3 regions of the Pseudomonas sp. R1-7 genome follow, and region 3 is predicted to be linked to each of the others. Evidence: predicted binding sites of a transcription regulator. Region 3 holds the regulator's gene; each other region holds the start of a gene.
What was found. Region 3 encodes FliA, which starts transcription of late flagellar genes. Its sites were predicted from a motif close to CTAAAGTTTNNNNNNNNNNNGCCGNTAA; they were not measured.
Positions count from the first base shown of each region.

Region 1: motA (flagellar motor stator protein MotA) is a predicted target of FliA. The motif match lies at 1,583-1,610, and genes of this name have one in related genera.
Region 2: J3P79_RS12210 (methyl-accepting chemotaxis protein) is a predicted target of FliA. The motif match lies at 3,690-3,717, and genes of this name have one in related genera.

Region 1 covers NZ_CP071661.1:629,375-635,481, forward strand. The annotation lists gene J3P79_RS02825 (HDOD domain-containing protein) at 1-1,512, opposite strand, end outside; gene motA (flagellar motor stator protein MotA) at 1,679-2,530, shown strand; gene motB (flagellar motor protein MotB) at 2,534-3,592, shown strand; gene rsgA (small ribosomal subunit biogenesis GTPase RsgA) at 3,681-4,712, opposite strand; gene orn (oligoribonuclease) at 4,823-5,365, shown strand; gene J3P79_RS02850 (trimeric intracellular cation channel family protein) at 5,517-6,107, shown strand, end outside.
Region 2 covers NZ_CP071661.1:2,700,896-2,707,002, forward strand. The annotation lists gene J3P79_RS12195 (hypothetical protein) at 1-396, opposite strand, end outside; gene J3P79_RS12200 (AAA family ATPase) at 705-1,229, opposite strand; gene pnuC (nicotinamide riboside transporter PnuC) at 1,226-1,789, opposite strand; gene J3P79_RS12210 (methyl-accepting chemotaxis protein) at 1,935-3,569, opposite strand; gene J3P79_RS12215 (undecaprenyl-diphosphate phosphatase) at 3,841-4,671, shown strand; gene J3P79_RS12220 (DUF1294 domain-containing protein) at 4,668-5,090, shown strand; gene J3P79_RS12225 (MmcQ/YjbR family DNA-binding protein) at 5,094-5,444, opposite strand; gene J3P79_RS12230 (LysR substrate-binding domain-containing protein) at 5,441-6,107, opposite strand, start outside.
Region 3 covers NZ_CP071661.1:4,217,277-4,223,383, forward strand. The annotation lists gene J3P79_RS18760 (chemotaxis protein CheA) at 1-2,056, opposite strand, end outside; gene J3P79_RS18765 (protein phosphatase CheZ) at 2,087-2,872, opposite strand; gene J3P79_RS18770 (chemotaxis response regulator CheY) at 2,891-3,262, opposite strand; gene fliA (RNA polymerase sigma factor FliA) at 3,430-4,173, opposite strand; gene fleN (flagellar synthesis regulator FleN) at 4,170-5,000, opposite strand; gene flhF (flagellar biosynthesis protein FlhF) at 5,115-6,107, opposite strand, start outside.

The DNA of each region.
Region 1 (6,107 bases), 2.4 Mb from region 3:
CAGCGCCCTTTCGATGCATTGCACGGTTTTGCCGAAAGCCTGCACGGTCACGTCCGAAAACGGCCCGCCGCCCTGGTCCGCAACCACCAGCATGATCACCCGTCCATTGCAGGTCAGCGAGCGCAACAGCAAGTGCTCGCCCCGGAACAAGGCGCGCAGGCCCGCAGGCAGCAAGGCGGAAAACTGCGCGTTGTTCTCGGGATTCAGGCGTACCTGGGCCTGTTGGCCCAGTAGTCGCTGCAGGACCTTGCTCTGGCTAATGGAGAAACTCATCGCCGCTGCTTCCTTGGGCAGGCCGGCGGTCTGGTGCACGCGCACGCTGGTCTGGCTGCGATCGGCCATCAATATCAGCACCCGGCGCATGCCGCACGCTACCAGCGCATTTCGGGCCGAGGTGGTGAGGTGCATGGCGTTGCTGAAGGGGCTCGGTTCCACCAGCAACTCGGCGCATTGCTTGCGCCAGTGGCTCAGGTCCTGTGCACTGGGCGGGGCGGCTGGCAACAAGCCGGGGTGCACGCGGCGGCAGCCTGAGGGCCAGATCAATGCCACGGCGGGGTGCCACAGGTCTGGCATGGCATCCTGGCGGGCACTGTTGGCGGCTTGCTGGTGCAACTGTTGCTGAAGCTCATCCATCGGCATTTGTAAATAGAGGCTGGTGAGATATTGCCAGCGGGCGAGGTGGGGGCTGTCCCACGCCTGTTGCGCCGCAAGTGCCAGGCCGTTGGCCAGCAACACGGTGTTGGCCGGCTGATTGAGCCAGCGCCGCAGCGTCGGGTCGTCATCCAAGCGGTTTTGCTGGCGCAGCGGATGTTCGCTGTCGCGGGCGATGCGCAGGACTTTCACCAGTTCGCGGCGCTCCTTGAGCAGCAGGCGATAACCCTGCGCAATCCAGATGGGCAAGCGCCACGTCTCTGCCAGGGCCAGGCAGACTTCCAGCAGGCGGACGCCGAACAGTTCGCGCTCGACCTTGCGTGCGGGCTCGCCTTTATGGACCACCCGCAGTTCCCACTCCCCCAGCAGTCGCGGGTGAGTCAGGGCCAGGGGCCAGAGCGGCGACAGGAATAACAGGCTGCCCCAGTGGATGTCCTGCCACAGCCGCGCCAGGCGGCTGGCGAAAAAGCCGTTGGCCTGTTGCGTGGCGTGCTGACTGATCAATTGCAACTGGCGCAAGACGACGGGTATTTCCTGCCCCGGCAACGATGGCAGCCGAGCGAGCAGTTCCTCGGTACGCTTGAGGCCGAGGCGGTTGATCGCCACTTCGAGATTTTCCGCAGGCTCCGCGAGGCTGCCATGGGTATGATGGTTGGCCTCGCGAATGACGCTCAGCGCCAGGGCGGGGCTGTCCTGCATCAGGTCAGCGATGTCGCGCAATGAGCGGCGGCTGTCGGCGATGGCCTTGCAGACCTGGTCGTGGCTGGCCTGGGGGACCGGCAGGTGCACGCTATTGAGCAGTTTTACCCAGCCTTCCAGAGTGGTCGGTCGTGGCGTTGGAACCTTGGTTTCGTTAGTCATGGCTGGACGCGATCATCGTATGAATTCTCTACGCCCTGAACGGGGCAAATTGGCTTTTCGCCAGAACAGCCTATAGTCTGGCGCAGTTTTGCCGATAAGTAGAAGAAGAGATTTTTCAGCTTCCGAATATGACCTTGAACCCGACTTAAATAAGTACTTTCTATCTATGGCTAAAATTATCGGCATCATTGTCGTGTTCGCGAGCGTGCTCGGCGGATACGTGCTTTCCCATGGCAAGATCGCTGCGTTGGTCCAGCCTTTCGAGGTATTGATCATCGGCGGTGCCGCCCTCGGCGCATTCCTCCAGGCAAACCCTGGCTACACGACGATGCATGTGCTCAAGAAATCCTTGAGCATGTTCGGCTCGCGCTTTACCCACACCTTCTATCTCGAGGTGTTGGGGCTGGTCTACGAGATCCTCAACAAGAGCCGTCGTGAAGGCATGATGGCGATCGAGGGCGATATCGAAGACGCCGCCGCCAGCCCGATCTTCGCCAAGTACCCTTCGGTGCTGAAAGACGAGCGCATGACCGCGTTCATCTGCGATTACCTGCGCATCATGTCGTCCGGCAACATGGCCCCCCATGAGCTGGAAGGTTTGTTCGACATGGAGCTGTACAGCCTCAAGGAAGAGCTGGAGCACCCCTCCCACGCGGTCAACGGTATTGCCGACGGCATGCCCGGCTTCGGTATCGTTGCGGCGGTATTGGGTATCGTGGTGACCATGGCGTCCCTGGGCTCAGGCGACCAGGCTTCCATCGGCATGCACGTAGGTGCGGCCCTGGTGGGTACCTTCTTCGGTATCTTGGCAGCGTATGGTTTCTTCGGCCCGCTGGCCCACTCCCTGGCCCATGACGCCAAGGAAGAACTCAACGTCTACGAAGCCATCAAGGCTTCCCTGGTGGCCTCGGCCTCGGGCATGCCGCCGTCGCTGGCGGTGGAGTTCGGCCGCAAGGTCCTGTACCCGAAGCACCGTCCAAGCTTTGCCGAGCTGGAACAAGCGGTTCGCGGTCGTTAAGTTATGGAAAATAACCAGCCGATCATCGTAAAGCGCGTCAAGCGCATTGCCGGCGGGCACCATGGCGGCGCCTGGAAAATCGCCTTCGCCGACTTTGCCACGGCGATGATGGCGTTCTTTCTGGTGCTGTGGCTGCTCTCCACGGCCACGCCGGAACAGAAAATCGCGATCGCCGGTTACTTCAAGGACCCGGTCGGTTTTTCCGAGAGCGGCACGCCGTACATCATCGATCTGGGCGGTTCGCCCGTCCTGGCGCCGGAGAACACCCTCAACCCCGAGGTCAAGTCCCAGCCCCAGCCCGACAAGGCGACCGTCGACGCCAATGAGGCCGAGGGCATGGCCGAGCAGGTCGAGCGCGAGCGCTTGGAATTGCTCCTGCAAGAGTTGCAGAACAAGGTCGAAGAGAACCCCGAGCTGCAGAAGTTCAAGGACCAGATTCTGTTCGAGATCACGCCGAACGGCCTGCGCATCCAGATCATGGATGCCGATAACCGTCCGATGTTCGACTCTGGCAGCGCACGGCTCAAACCGTATTTCGAAGACATCCTGCTGGCCATGGCCGACACCATCAAGGCGGTGCCGAACAAGATCAGTATCAGCGGTCACACCGATGCCAAGCCTTACGTGGGCAAAGGCGATTTCGGTAACTGGGAATTGTCGGCCAACCGCGCCAACGCGGCACGTCGTGCCCTGGTGGCGGGCAGCTATCCGGATGAGCAAGTGGCGCGAGTGGTCGGCTACGCTTCTTCGGCACTGTTCGATCGCAAGGATCCCTTCAATCCGGTCAACCGGCGTATCGATATCGTGGTGTTGACCAGGAAAGCCCAGAAAGCCATCGAAGGTTCGCAAACCGACGATCCGGTGCCCGATACGGCGCCAGACCCGGCCCAGGGCGAGGTTGCGCCGGGTGAAGTACCGGTGCCATCGGCCACCCCAGGCGCGGCGGTCGATCCGAACGCCTTGCCGGCGGACCAGCAGCCCGTTCCGGCCCATGAATTGCGCGAGCGCCTGAACCTGTTCGACGACGCCGCGCCGAAACCGGCCGAACCGCCGGCGCAGTAACCCACAAAAAAGCCGACATCACTGTCGGCTTTTTTGTGGGTCCACTGTTTACTTGAGGATTGCTTGCCATTGTGGCTCACATTCCGGATCAGTAACTGCTCTCCGGCAGGCTGGCGATGATCGAGCGGTAGCTGTTCATCCTTTGCTGGTGCACACGACCTTCTTCCAAGGCCTTGAGCAAGGCGCACCCGGGTTCGCGGTCATGCTTGCAGTCGCGGAAGCGGCAGGTCCCAATCAGCTCGTTGAACTCGATAAACCCCGCTTCGACATCGGCCCGGCTGACGTGACCCAGCCCGAATTCGCGGATGCCCGGCGAGTCGATCAGTTCGCCGCCGCCGGGGAAGTGGAACAGCCGCGCGGTGGTGGTGGTGTGGGTGCCCTGGCCGGACAGCTCGGACAACGGCCCGACGCGGGTCTCGACCTCTGGCAGCAGGCTGTTGACCAGCGAAGACTTGCCAACCCCGGACTGACCGACGAACACGCTGATGCGCCCGTCCAGTTGCCGCTGCAATTGCTCCATGCCATTGCCGTGATGGGCCGAGACTTCCAGCACCGGGTAACCCAGGTCCCGATAGACCGACAGCAGGGCATTCAGCGCCGGGGCGTTGTGCTCGTCGATCAGGTCGAACTTGTTGAGCAGCAGCAACGGCCGGATGCCGGCGTGTTCGGCCGCCACCAGGTAGCGATCGATCAGGTTGGCGTGAGGCTCGGGCAACGGGGCGAACACGATGACGATCATGTCGACGTTGGCGGCCACGGGCTTGAGCTGGCCTCGGCTGTCCGGACGGCACAGCTCGGTATGCCGTGGCAATTGCGCGACGATCACGCCGATGCCCTGGTTGCCGGCCCGCCAGACCACTTGGTCGCCCGTCACCAGCGCCGGCAGGTTGGCGCGCAAGTGGCAGCGGAATACCTGACCGGCCAGTTCGCCTTCCTGGGCCTCGACTTCGACCTGCACGCCAAAGTGAGCGATCACCAGGCCGGTCTGCTCGGGGCCCAGGTCACCGCCTTCCAAGGCTTCGACAGCGCTGGATTCGCGCTTGGCGGCACGGGCGGCACGCTCGCCCTGGATCTTTTCGATGCGCCAGTTCTGACGACGATTGAGTTGGCGTTTGGCCATGGGTGTTCCGTATGAAGAAATACATCGAATTGGTTTAAAACGGCGGCGAGTTTAGCACGCCCAAGGAGCTGCCTAAGCTAAACTGCGCAGCTAAGCCGAGGAGCTCCCCCATGCAAAACCCGCAGAACCTGATTTGGATTGACCTGGAAATGACCGGTCTGAACCCTGACACCGACGTCATCATTGAAATGGCCACCATCGTTACGGACAGTGATCTCAATACCTTGGCCGAAGGTCCGGTGATTGCGATCCACCACAGTGACGAGATCCTGGCCGGCATGGACGAATGGAACACCCGCCAGCACGGCGGCTCGGGCCTGACCCAACGGGTACGCGAGAGCAAGATCAGCATGGCCGAGGCTGAAGCCCAGACCATCGCTTTCCTCGAGCAGTGGGTGCCGAGGGGCAAGTCGCCGATCTGCGGCAACAGCATCTGCCAGGACCGTCGCTTCCTGTACACCCACATGAAATCGCTGGAAAGCTATTTCCATTACCGCAACCTGGATGTCTCGACGCTGAAGGAGCTGGCGGCCCGCTGGGCCCCCGAGGTTCGTGACAGCTTCCAGAAAGGCAGCACCCATCTGGCGCTGGACGACATCCGCGAGTCCATTGCCGAGCTGCAGCATTACCGTAAGCACTTCATCAAGTTCTAACCGGCAAACCAGCGGTTGGCGAGATCGCTTTTGTGGCGAGGGATTGTTTGGACTTGGCTGCAGGGTGTTCAGGCAGAAGACGAGACCTTGCCCTCTTTTGGTGCCCGCCCAAACTGGCTAGACTGCGCGCCTTCCCGCAAGGACCGCCACCATGTTGCTGATGCTGTATCTGATCGCCATTACCGCCGAAGCCATGACCGGCGCGCTGTCCGCCGGGCGGCGGGGCATGGATTGGTTCGGCGTGGTGCTGATCGCCTGCATCACGGCGCTGGGCGGCGGCTCGGTGCGCGACGTGCTGCTCGGCCATTACCCACTCACGTGGGTCAAACATCCTGAATATCTGGTGCTGACAACTGCGGCAGCCATGCTGACGGTATTTCTGGCGCGCTGGATGCGTCACCTGCGTTCGTTGTTCCTGGTGCTCGATGCCGTGGGCTTGGTGGCGTTCACACTGATCGGCTGCATGACCGCACTGGAAATGGGCCACGGCATGTTGGTGGCCTCGGTCAGCGGCGTGATTACCGGGGTGTTCGGCGGTATTCTGCGGGACATCTTCTGCAACGATATTCCGTTGATCTTCCGTCGTGAGCTCTACGCCAGCGTCTCGTTCGCCGCAGCGTGGTGTTATCTGCTGTGTGTGTTCCTGCAGTTGCCGAATGAACAGGCGATCCTCATCACGCTGTTCGGCGGTTTTCTGCTGCGGCTCCTGGCAATCCGCTTTCACTGGGAAATGCCGAAGTTC
Region 2 (6,107 bases), 1.5 Mb from region 3:
GCGATTGATGGTGCCGGAGATGGCGCCGCCGCTACCGCCGCTGTGCCCGGACCGCATGCCCGGCATGCCGTTGGGGTTGGTCACGACGTTGAGGCCTTGCATGCCTGTGGTATTGGGCGTGACGGTGTTGCGGATCGTCGAGCCGCTGGCAACACTGGCGAACTCGCCGTCGCTGAGCTCAGTGCTCGCGGTTGCCTGGTTGATCCGATCGGATGGATTGGCATTGACGGTGGTCGGGTAGGGGTCTTTACCGCCGTTGCGACCGAAGTGTACGGGTTGCACGTCACGGTTGAGTACGATGACACCGTTGCCCTCGGCCTGGGCCGGCAGACTGAGCGTCGCGCTGGCGGCGCAGCCGATCAACAGGCAGGTTACGCTTGCGTGGAAAGTCCCCATGACATTGTTTCCTTCTTCACTGGACGCTGGCCCTAGTCAGCGTTGCGAAGGGGAAGAGCAGGTGTTGTGCCGCATTTGAAAAAGCCATTGGTTTCAGTGCGTTGCAAAATGCAGCGGGTCGACAGTGCACGAACTGTTTCATGAGTGAGACGAGCCTGGCGGCTGGCGACGGGCCACCCGCCGCTGTATGCCTCTGGATCCAGGGTCTGGGGAGGGTGTTTCAATGACTTGACAGTCAGCGGGGCAAATGAGGTGAAGCGTTATTGGATCCGGGTTTGGCGAGGGCGCGATGTTTCAGGTTTGAGACATTACGCCTGGAGCAGCCGGGAGACGGCGGTAAAAACGAGTTCGCGACGCTGCGCCCAATCACCCTCGATTTTCAGCAAGGGTTGCCGGTGGCGAACCAGCCAGTCTTCGATGGCTTCGAAAAAAACCACCCGTTCGGCGAGCGTGGGCTGACAACGCAGGCCATCGCCGACCCATTCGACCTGCTCGGGACTGAGCAGCAGGTGCAAGTCGTAATGGCGCGCCAGCAAGGCTGGTTCGAGCCAGGCCGGGCAGTCGCCGAACAGGGTCTGGCTCCAGAGGATATTGCTCAACAAATGAGTGTCGAGGATCAGCAAGTCCGACTGCTGTGTCCGCGCAGCGTCTTCCCAGGCCAATTGGCCGGCGGCGATATCGGAAATATCGGCCAGGGAGGTATCGCGCTGGGTCTGCTCCATGAAATGGCGCACGTATTCATCGACCCGCACGCCACCGAAGTGCGCCTGCAACTGGGTGGCCAACCAGCTCTTGCCGCTGGATTCCGGACCGGTCAGGACCACCACTCTCATGCGCGAAGGGCCGGGTCGGCGCGCCATTCCCGCCAGCCTTGCACCGCCAGCAGGGTGAACAGGGCATAGAGTGCAGCGGTCAGGTACAGGTCCTTGTAGATGAACAGGCCGACAAAAATCACGTCGAGGACGATCCACAGTGGCCAGCATTGCACCCGTTTTTGCGCCATCCACCACTGGGCAACCAGGCTGAACCCGGTGAGCGCCGCGTCGAGCCAGGGTTGCGCGGCATCGGTCCAGTGCGCCATCGCGCCACCCAGCATCAAGCTGCCCGCCGCACCAATCGCCAGGCCGAGCCACACCGACGGCGCGCCGAGGCGCGTCACCTGCCGTCCCTCATGATCGTGCCCGGCGCGGGTCCACTGCCACCAGCCATACAGTTGCAGGACGGCATAGACCACCTGCAACAGCATGTCGGAATACAACTTCACCTCGAAGAAAATCCAGCTGTACAACAGCACCATGACCAGGCCGATCGGCCAGCACCAGGGGTTCTGCTTGACGGTCAACCAGACAGCGATCACGCCGAGGGCTGCGGCAAACAGTTCAAGCCCGGACATGGCGGTTCCTTGGGGAAGTCAGAGAGGGCGGGGATTGTAAACGCTATGGGGTAGGCAGCTCCAATTTCACTGCGGGATGGGGAGATATAGTGAACACCATGTCAGCACCAATGTGGAGCGGGCTTGCCCGCTCTCACAAAGTTTGTTAGACCCGGAATTGCTTGAGCAAACCGTTCAGCTGTTCGCTCAGGTCTTTCAGGCGCGCGCTCGCCAGGCTTGATTGCTCGGCGGCCACCGCGGTGCTGTGGGACAGGCCGGCGGCCTGGGTGACGTTCTGGTTGATGTCCTCCACCACATGGGCCTGTTGCAGGGTGGCACTGGCGATGGAGGCGTTCAGGCTATTGAGATTGCGCAAGGCCTGGCCGATGGCATTGAGACTGGCGCCCGCGAGACCGGCTTGCTCGATCGTCAGTTGGGAAGCGCGGCTGCTGTCGCTGATGACCTTCACTGCGGCTTCGGAATGGTTTTGCAGGCGTTCGATCATGGCCTGGATTTCGGCGGTGGATTTCTGCGTACGCTGGGCCAACAGGCGCACTTCGTCGGCCACCACGGCAAAGCCACGGCCCTGCTCGCCGGCGCGGGCGGCTTCGATCGCGGCGTTGAGCGCCAGCAGGTTGGTCTGCTCGGCGATGGAGCGAATCACCTCCAGCACGCTGCCGATCTGGGTGCTTTCACTGGCCAGGGTGCGGATCACTTCCACCGCCTGGTCGATGGTCTGGGACAGCCGGTCGATCTGCTGCAAGCTGCCGTCGATGTTGACCTGGCCTTGTTGGGCCTGGGATTCGGCGTCGCGCATTTCACTGGCCGCGTGCTCGGCATTCTTGGCCACGTCCTGCACGCCATAGGTAACTTCGTTGATCGCGGTCGCTACCAGTTCCATTTGTTGGGATTGTTGCTGGCTGCGTTGCTGGGCCTGGGCGGCGTCGTTGCCCAGTTCGCTGGACGATTGCCCCAGGGCGCTGGCGGAGGTCTGCAACTGGCTCACCACCTGCCGCAGCTTGGCGGTGAACGCGTTGAAGTGTCGCGCCAATTGCGTGACTTCGTCCTGGCCGTGGGTATCCAGGGTCCTGGTCAGGTCGCTTTCGCCACTGGCGATATTGGCCATGGCGTTGACGGTCTCCTGAAGCGGGCGAACGATGCTGCGCACGATCAGCGTCAAGAGCAGGCCCATGACCAGGGTAATCGCCAAGCCAATCAGCGAAGCCTTGATCAACTGGGACAGGAACTCTGCCTGGACGTCATCCACGTACACGCCGGAGCCGATGATCCAACCCCAGGGTTCGAACAGCTTGACGTATGAGGTCTTGCCGACCGGGGCTTCGGCGCCCGGCTTGGGCCAGAGATAATTGATCATGCCAGCGCCCTTGGCCTTGGCGATGGCGACCATTTCGTTGAACAGCGCGTAACCGTTGGGGTCGCGAATGGCAGAGAGATTCTGGCCTTCGAGTTTCGGATTGGTCGGGTGCATGACCATGACCGGTGTCAGGTCATTGATCCAGAAGTAGTCGCTCTGGTCATAGCGCAGCCCGCGCACCGCGCTCAGGGCCTGCTTCTGCGCCGCCTCGCGGGTCAGGGTGCCGGCGGTTTCCAGGCCATGGTAGTAGTTCAACACGCCACTGGCGGTCTGGACCACGTGCTGGGTCTTCTGCACCTTGGCCTGGTACAGATCGGTGTGGATCTGCTTGAGCATAAACGCGCCCAACGTGAACAACATCACGATGGCCACGACCAGGATGAGCCACAAGCGTCGGCTGATCGATACACTGCGCAAGCTATTCATACGCTGTCACTCCGGTTCTTATTCTTGTCATTAACGACGGCCGGCACTTTAACGCTCGGCGGATACCCGTGCTTGACCTGGGTCATAACGCGGCAGCGTTATCAGGGCTTGTCTGATAGGATTTCGGCCCCGCAGCGCAAAACCTGAGCCTGTTCCGTTTTTTCATTGGTTTTTTTTGCAAGGTCGCGGTTATCGTGCAGCCGCTGCGTGCACCTGCGTAACGTTTGAATAGAGATAAGGCCTGGATAGACAGGCCTTTTTTGGGGGATGAATGGATTTGTGGACTGCCTTTTCGGCATTGATTCTTGGCGTCGTGGAAGGCTTGACGGAATTCCTGCCGATTTCCAGTACGGGGCATCAGATAGTCGTCGCAGACTTGCTTGGGTTTGGCGGTGAGCGTGCGATGGCGTTCAACATCATCATCCAGCTCGGCGCGATCCTGGCGGTGGTCTGGGAGTTCCGGCGCAAGATTTTTGATGTGGTGCTGGGCCTGCCCACGCAACCCGGCGCCCGTCGTTTCACCGCCAACCTGCTGATTGCCTTCTTTCCCGCGGTGATACTGGGCGTGCTGCTTGCCGACTGGATCCACCATTACCTGTTCAACGCGATCACTGTCGCCACGGCGCTGGTGGTGGGTGGTCTGGTGATGCTTTGGGCCGAGAAGCGCCAACACAGGGTGCACGCCGAGACCGTGGATGACATGACCTGGAAGGATGCCCTGAAAGTCGGCCTGGCCCAGTGCATCGCGATGATTCCGGGCACCTCCCGCTCCGGGGCAACCATCATAGGCGGGCTGCTGTTCGGCCTGTCGCGCAAGACCGCGACCGAGTTCTCGTTTTTCCTGGCGATGCCGACCATGGTCGGCGCGGCGGTCTACTCCGGCTATAAATACCGCGAACTGTTCGTCCCGGCGGATTTCCCGGTGTTTGCCATTGGCTTCATCACCGCGTTCATCTTCGCCATGATCGCGGTCAAGGGCCTGCTGCGCTTTATCGCCAGCCACAGCTATGCGGTCTTCGCCTGGTATCGAATTGCCTTCGGCCTGTTGATCCTGGCGACCTGGCAATTCGGTTGGGTGGACTGGACAGCGGCCCAGCCATGAACGATTCAGGCCGGCGCGCCGCGCGCCATACCGGCGGGGGCGTGCAGAACCTGCGGCTCAAGCTGGGCGTGTTCGCGCTGCTGTGCGCCTTGCCGCTATCCGGTTCGCTGCTGCTCGGGCTGCAAGGCGAGTCCTGGGTGCCGATGACGGCTTACGGCGTCGTCAGTGTCGTGGCGTTCCTGCTCTACTGGAGCGATAAGCGCAAGGCACGTTCCGACGCCTGGCGCACGCCGGAAAATGTCTTGCATGCCGTTGAGCTGGCCGGCGGCTGGCCCGGAGCATTGCTGGCACAACAGGTGTTTCGCCACAAGACCCGCAAGGTGTCGTTCCAGGTGGTGTTCTGGTTTGTCGTGTTGTTGCACCAGGGATTCTGGATTGACCAGTTGTTCCTGGGCGGGCATCTGCTGGCGTTGTTCTAGAAACTACAGCAACAGCCCAACCTGCGTCCGCTTCGGCAATTTGCTGACCACCAGTTGATGCGAACGCTGCAGCAAACCCCGTAATTCGTCGTCACCCAGCGGGTAGGGCACGTTCATGATGACCCACTGTGCACGCGCCAGATAGGGCGCAGGGTGAATGCCCGGTCGGTCGCAATGGCCGAGAAACAGGTCCTTATCGACCTTGAACGCCAATGAGTCGCCGCGCAGACCCTGCAACGCGAACATCTTGTTCCCTGCGATGGAAAACACCCGCACGCCGCCCCACTTGTAGTCTTCCCTGGCACCTGGCAAGCCCAGGCAAAACCGTGCGACGTCCTCTTCGCTCAAGCTCATAGCGTTTTTTCTCCGCATTGTTCGAATGCCGCTACCAAGTGATCGATCCAGGCGCGCACCGCCGGCAGCATACCCCGTCGGTGAGGATAAACCGCCAAGAGCCAGCCATCGGGGGACGACCAACCCGGCAACAGCTCCACTAATCTGGCGTCGCGCAATTCCTCTTCGCAATACATGCTTGGCAGCAGCGTAAAGCCCAGGCCGGCGAGGGCGCAGGCGCGGCGCACGATGAAATCATCGATGCCCAGGCGCGCTTCCAGGGTCAGCTCGGTGCTTTGGCCATCGCTGTCGAGCAGGCGCAGGTGAACCAGTCGATCTGCTTCCAGCGCTCCCAGTACCGGCAGTTGGCGAAGATCCTCCGGGGTTTCGATTCGGCGTCCCTGGGTGAAGGCCGGGCTGGCGACCATGATCAACCGGGCCTGGCGCAAGCGGCGGGTCATCAAGAGTGGGTCTTCGTCTCCCAGGTCCCGCACGCGCAGCGCGACGTCGATGCCTTCGCTGACCAGATCCACCCGGCGGTTGAGCAGCGTCATCTCCAGTTGGACCAGCGGGTACTTCGCCAGGAAGGTTTCGATGATCGATGGCAGGAATTGATGCGCCAGTCCCACCGGGCTCGACACCCGTAATCGTCCACGGGGTTCGCTGGACATGCTTGCCACGGCC
Region 3 (6,107 bases):
ATAGGATCACCACATGGCCTTCGCCCTGTTCCACATGGGCGGCGGAGCTGACCAGCCAGCGCTTGAGGTAGAACAGCGGCAGCGCCTTGTCCCGCACGATGACCACCTCCTGCCCGTCGACGACGTTGGTACGCGACAGGTCGAGGTGGAAAATCTCGTTGACGTTGACCAGCGGGAAAGCGAACGCCTGGTTGCCCAGCATCACCATCAGGGTCGGCATGATCGCCAGGGTCAATGGGACCTTGATGACGATCTTCGAGCCCTGCCCCTTGGTCGAGTAAATGTTGATCGAACCGTTGAGCTGGGAAATCTTGGTCTTCACCACGTCCATGCCCACGCCACGGCCCGACACGTCGGAGATCTCGGTCTTGGTCGAGAAGCCCGGGGCGAAGATCAGGTTGTAGCACTCGGTGTCGCTCAGGCGGTCGGCGGCATCCTTGTCCATCACACCACGCTTCACGGCGATGGCACGCAGGACGTTCGGGTCCATGCCTTTGCCGTCGTCGGAAATCGACAGCAGGATGTGGTCACCCTCCTGCTCGGCGGCTAGGATCACCTTGCCGCTACGGACCTTGCCCGAGGCTTCGCGCTCTTCCGGCGACTCGATGCCGTGGTCGACCGCGTTACGCACCAAGTGGACCAGCGGGTCGGCCAGGGCCTCGACAAGGTTCTTGTCCAGGTCGGTCTCTTCACCCACCAATTCCAGGTTGATTTCTTTCTTGAGCTGGCGAGCCAGGTCACGAACCAGGCGCGGGAAGCGCCCGAAGACTTTCTTGATCGGCTGCATCCGGGTCTTCATGACCGCGGTCTGCAAATCGGCCGTGACCACGTCGAGGTTCGACACGGCCTTGGACATGGCTTCGTCCTGGCTGTTGAGGCCCAGGCGCACCAGGCGGTTACGCACCAGCACCAGTTCGCCGACCATGTTCATGATCTCGTCCAGGCGCGCGGTGTCGACCCGAACGGTGGTCTCGGCTTCGCTGGCCGGTTTTTCGGCGGGCGCGGCGGAAGGAGCCCGAGCAGGGGCAGGCGCCGCTGCGGCGGCAGGCTTGGGTGTTTCAGCTTTCGGTTCCGCTGCCTTGGCAGCCGGCTTCGGCGCGGCCTTGGCGGCGGGCGCGGCAGTGGCGGCAGCGGCAGGCGCAGCGGCAGCCGCACCCACTTCGCTGAACTTGCCCTTGCCGTGCAGTTCGTCGAGCAGCGATTCGAATTCGTGGTCGCTGATCAGATCGCTACCGGCTGCCGCGGCCGCTGGCTTGGCCGGCGTCGGCGCCGAAGCGATGGCCGAGTCCAGTGCATCGACGGCAAAGTTGCCCTTGCCGTGCAACTGGTCGAGCAAGGCTTCGAATTCGTCATCGGTAATGTCCGAGTCATCACCCGCTGCCTTTGGCGCAGCCGGGGCAGCCGGGGCCGCGACCGCATCGGCGGCGAACTGGCCCTTGCCGTGCAGTTGGTCGAGCAGCGACTCGAACTCATCGTCGGTAATTTCATCGCTGGCAGCGGCATTGGCGGCTGGCGCAGCAGGTGCGGCCGGAGCCTCGGCTTCGGCCTTGACGGCGCTCAGCGAGTCCAGCAGCGATTCGAATTCGTGATCGGTAATGTCACCCGATTCTTCGGCAACCGGCTCTTCAACCACAGGCTCGGCAGCCGGCGCGGCTTCGTCAGCCGACTGCGGCTCGGCCAGGCGCGACAGCGCGGCGAGCAGCTCGGGGGTGGCTGGGGTGATCGGCGAGCGCTCGCGCACTTCGCTGAACATGCTGTTGACCGCATCCAAGGCTTCGAGCACCACGTCCATCAGCTCCGAGTCGACGCGACGCTCACCCTTGCGCAGGATGTCGAACACGTTCTCGGCAATGTGGCAGCACTCCACCAGCTCGTTGAGCTGGAGGAAGCCGGCGCCTCCTTTTACAGTGTGGAAACCGCGAAAAATTGCATTGAGCAGATCCGCATCATCAGGTCGGCTTTCCAGCTCGACCAGCTGTTCGGACAGTTGCTCTAGAATCTCGCCGGCCTCAACCAGGAAATCCTGAAGGATCTCTTCATCGGCGCCGAAGCTCATTAATGGCTGCTCCTAAAATAGGGCTAAAACTCAAAATCCAAGGCTGGACAACAAATCGTCCACATCGTCCTGACCGGACACAACGTCTTCTCTTTTATCGGCATGAATTTGCGGACCTTCACCCTGAGAGAGATGTTTTTGTGGATCTTTTTCAGCAAGTATCGCCGCGCGGTCGTGTTCGATGCCGGCAAAGCGATCCACTTGGCTTGCCATCAACACCAGCTTGAGCAAATTGCTTTCAACTTCGGTGACCAACTGGGTCACGCGCTTGATCACTTGGCCGGTCAGGTCTTGATAGTCCTGGGCCAGCAAAATGTCGTTGAGGTTGCCGGCCACGGCGCGGTTCTCGGTGCTGCTGCGCGCCAGGAATCCGTCGACCCGACGGGCCAGTTCGCGAAATTCCTCGGCGCCGACTTCGCGACGCATGAACCGTCCCCAATCGGTGCTCAACGCCTGGGCTTCCTCGCTCAGGCCGTTGACCAGGGGCGTTGCGCTTTCCACCAGGTCCATGGTGCGGTTGGCCGCGGCTTCGGTCAGCTTGACCACATAACCCAGGCGCTCGGTGGCGTCGGTGATCTGCGAGACTTCCTCGGCCTGCGGCATGTTCGGATCGATCTGGAAATTGACGATCGCGCTGTGCAGTTCACGGGTGAGCTTGCCGACTTCCTGGTACAGACCACGATCCCGGGTCTGGTTGAGCTCATGAATCATTTGAACCGCATCGCCGAAGCGGCCCTTTTCAAGGCTGTCGACCAGTTCGCGGGCATGTTTTTTCAGGGTCGATTCGAAATCGCCCATTGAAGATTCGTTGTCCATAGCTCCCCCGTGGCGCCGTTAACCGATGCGTTCGAAGATTTTTTCGATCTTCTCTTTCAACGCCTGGGCCGTGAAGGGTTTGACCACATAGCCGTTAACACCGGCCTGGGCGGCTTCGATGATCTGCTCGCGCTTGGCTTCGGCAGTGACCATCAGCACCGGCAGGTGCTTGAGTTTTTCATCGGCGCGCACGTGGCGCAGCAAGTCGATACCGGTCATGCCAGGCATGTTCCAGTCAGTCACCAGAAAGTCGATGCTCCCGCTGTTGAGGACCGGAATGGCGGTAGTGCCATCGTCGGCCTCGACCGTGTTGGTGAACCCGAGGTCACGCAACAGGTTTTTTATGATCCGCCGCATCGTTGAGAAGTCATCAACGATGAGGATTTTCATGTTCTTGTCCAATTCGACCTCCAAGCAGTCTTAAACGCGCCCAGCACCTGGACGCGCCATTTCAATCAATCCGGCACAACACTCGACAACGGTCTGGAGCACAACGGGTGGAGACTGGCCCGGCGCGTGCCATGCCAGCCTCGTTCGCAGTGTCCCCACACTGCTCGTCAGCGCGCTCGCCACTCCCCCAAACGCCCCCGCAAGCGGGCCGCGCACTGGCTGTGTAACTGGCTGACCCGCGATTCGCTGACCCCCAGGACCTCACCGATTTCCTTGAGGTTCAGCTCTTCGTCGTAGTACAGCGCCAAGACCAGTCGCTCACGCTCCGGCAAATTGGCGATCGCATCCGCCAGCGCGCTCTGGAAACGCTCATCTTCCAGGTCACGCGACGGCTCCATGTGAGCACTCGCGTTATCCTCGTGCAGCCCTTCGTGCTCGCCGTCCTGCAACAGGTCGTCGAAACTGAACAGGCGACTGCCCAAGGTATCGTTCAAAATCCCGTAATAATCATCGAGACTCAACTGGAGTTCGGCTGCAACTTCGTGATCTTTAGCGTCTCGTCCGGTTTTCGCTTCAATCGCGCGAATCGCATCACTGACCATGCGCGTATTGCGATGCACCGAACGCGGCGCCCAGTCGCCCTTGCGGACTTCATCGAGCATCGCCCCGCGGATGCGGATACCGGCGTATGTCTCGAAGCTGGCGCCCTTGCTCGCGTCGTATTTGTTCGACACTTCGAGCAGGCCGATCATGCCCGCCTGGATCAAGTCCTCGACCTGCACACTGGCCGGCAAGCGCGCCAGCAAGTGATAGGCGATGCGCTTGACCAGGGGCGCGTAACGCTCGATCAACTCGTACTGGGCGTCCCGTGCCGATTTTTTGTAGAGATGGTTGTAACCGCTGGCTGTCATAACACGGGCCCTGCTGTTTGTTGCACGAGACGCTCGACGAAAAATTCCAGATGCCCGCGTGGGTTGGCCGGCAGAGGCCAGGTATCGACTTTCTGGGCGATCGCCTTGAACGCCAGCGCGCATTTGGAACGTGGAAAAGCTTCATAAACGGCACGTTGCTTCTGGACCGCCTTGCGTACACTTTCGTCGTAAGGCACTGCGCCGACGTATTGTAGGGCGACGTCCAGGAAGCGGTCCGTGACCTTTGTCAACTTGGCGAACAGGTTGCGTCCTTCCTGTGGGCTCTGGGCCATGTTGGCCAGGACGCGGAAGCGGTTCATGCCATAGTCGCGGTTAAGCAGTTTGATCAGGGCGTAGGCGTCGGTGATCGACGTCGGTTCGTCGCAGACCACCAGCAAGACTTCCTGGGCGGCGCGGACAAAACTGACCACCGAGTCACCGATACCGGCAGCCGTGTCGATCACCAGCACATCGAGGTTGTCACCGATGTCGCTGAACGCCTGGATCAGGCCGGCGTGCTGCGCAGGCGTCAGGTGCACCATGCTCTGGGTGCCGGAGGCGGCCGGCACGATGCGAATCCCGCCGGGGCCCTGCAACAGCACGTCGCGCAACTCACAGCGCCCTTCAATCACGTCCGCCAGCGTGCGCTTGGGTGTGAGCCCCAGCAGCACGTCGACGTTCGCCAGGCCCAGGTCGGCGTCCAGCAGCATGACCCGTCGGCCAAGCTCTGCCAGAGCCAGGGACAAGTTCACTGACACGTTAGTCTTCCCGACGCCACCTTTGCCGCCGGTCACCGCGATCACCTGTACGGGATGCATGCTGCCCATGTTCGTTCTTTACCTTGTCTTACTTAGACGGAGGCCACATTACTGGCTGCGCGTTCACTCGGAACAATGCATGGCAGACCATCGATGTAGGTACAAAAAATATTCATGATTACCTCAGCCAACCTGCTTGGTCGGGCTGTGGTAGATGTCAGCGAACATATCAGCCATGGCTTCTTCGCTGGGTTCTTCCTGCATTTGCACACTCACGGCACGACTGACCAGTTGATGACGGCGCGGCAGATGCAAATCATCCGGGATCCGCGGCCCGTCGGTCAGGTAGGCCACCGGTAGTTCATGACCGATCGCCAGGCTCAACACCTCGCCCAGGCTTGCCGTTTCGTCCAGCTTAGTCAGGATGCAGCCGGCCAGCCCGCAGCGTTTGTAGCTGTGGTATGCGGCGGTTAGAACCTGTTTCTGGCTGGTGGTTGCCAACACGAGATAATTTTTTGACTTGATGCCACGCCCGGCCAGGCTTTCCAGCTGCATGCGCAGGGCCGGATCGCTGGCTTGCAGGCCGGCGGTGTCGATCAGCACGACGCGTTTGCGCATCAGCGGCTCCAGCGCCTGGGCCAGGGATTGACCCGGATCCACATGGGTCACCGACACGTTGAGGATCCGACCCAGGGTCTTGAGTTGCTCCTGGGCGCCGATGCGGAAACTGTCCATGCTCACCAGGGCGATGCTCTGGGCGCCGTACTTGAGTACATAACGGGCCGCGAGCTTGGCCAGGGTCGTGGTCTTGCCCATGCCGGCCGGGCCGACCATGGCAATCACTCCGCCCTCCTCCAGTGGCTCGATTTCCGGCGTGGCGATCATCCGCGCCAGGTGAGCCAGCAACATGCGCCAGGCCTGGCGAGGCTCGTCGATGTCGTTGATCAGGGCCAGCAGGTCGCGCGCCAACGGGCCGGACAAGCCAATGCGTTGCAGGCGACGCCACAGGTTGGCCTGGGCCGGACGGCTGCCTTGCAGTTGGTTCCAGGCCAGCGAACCGAGCTGGACTTCCATCAACTCGCGCAGGCTGTTGAGTTCGAAGCGCATCGAGTCCAGGGCACGCGGATCAACGCCTGGGGCCGGGGCGGCTGGCGCGGGTGCCGGACGACGCGGCTC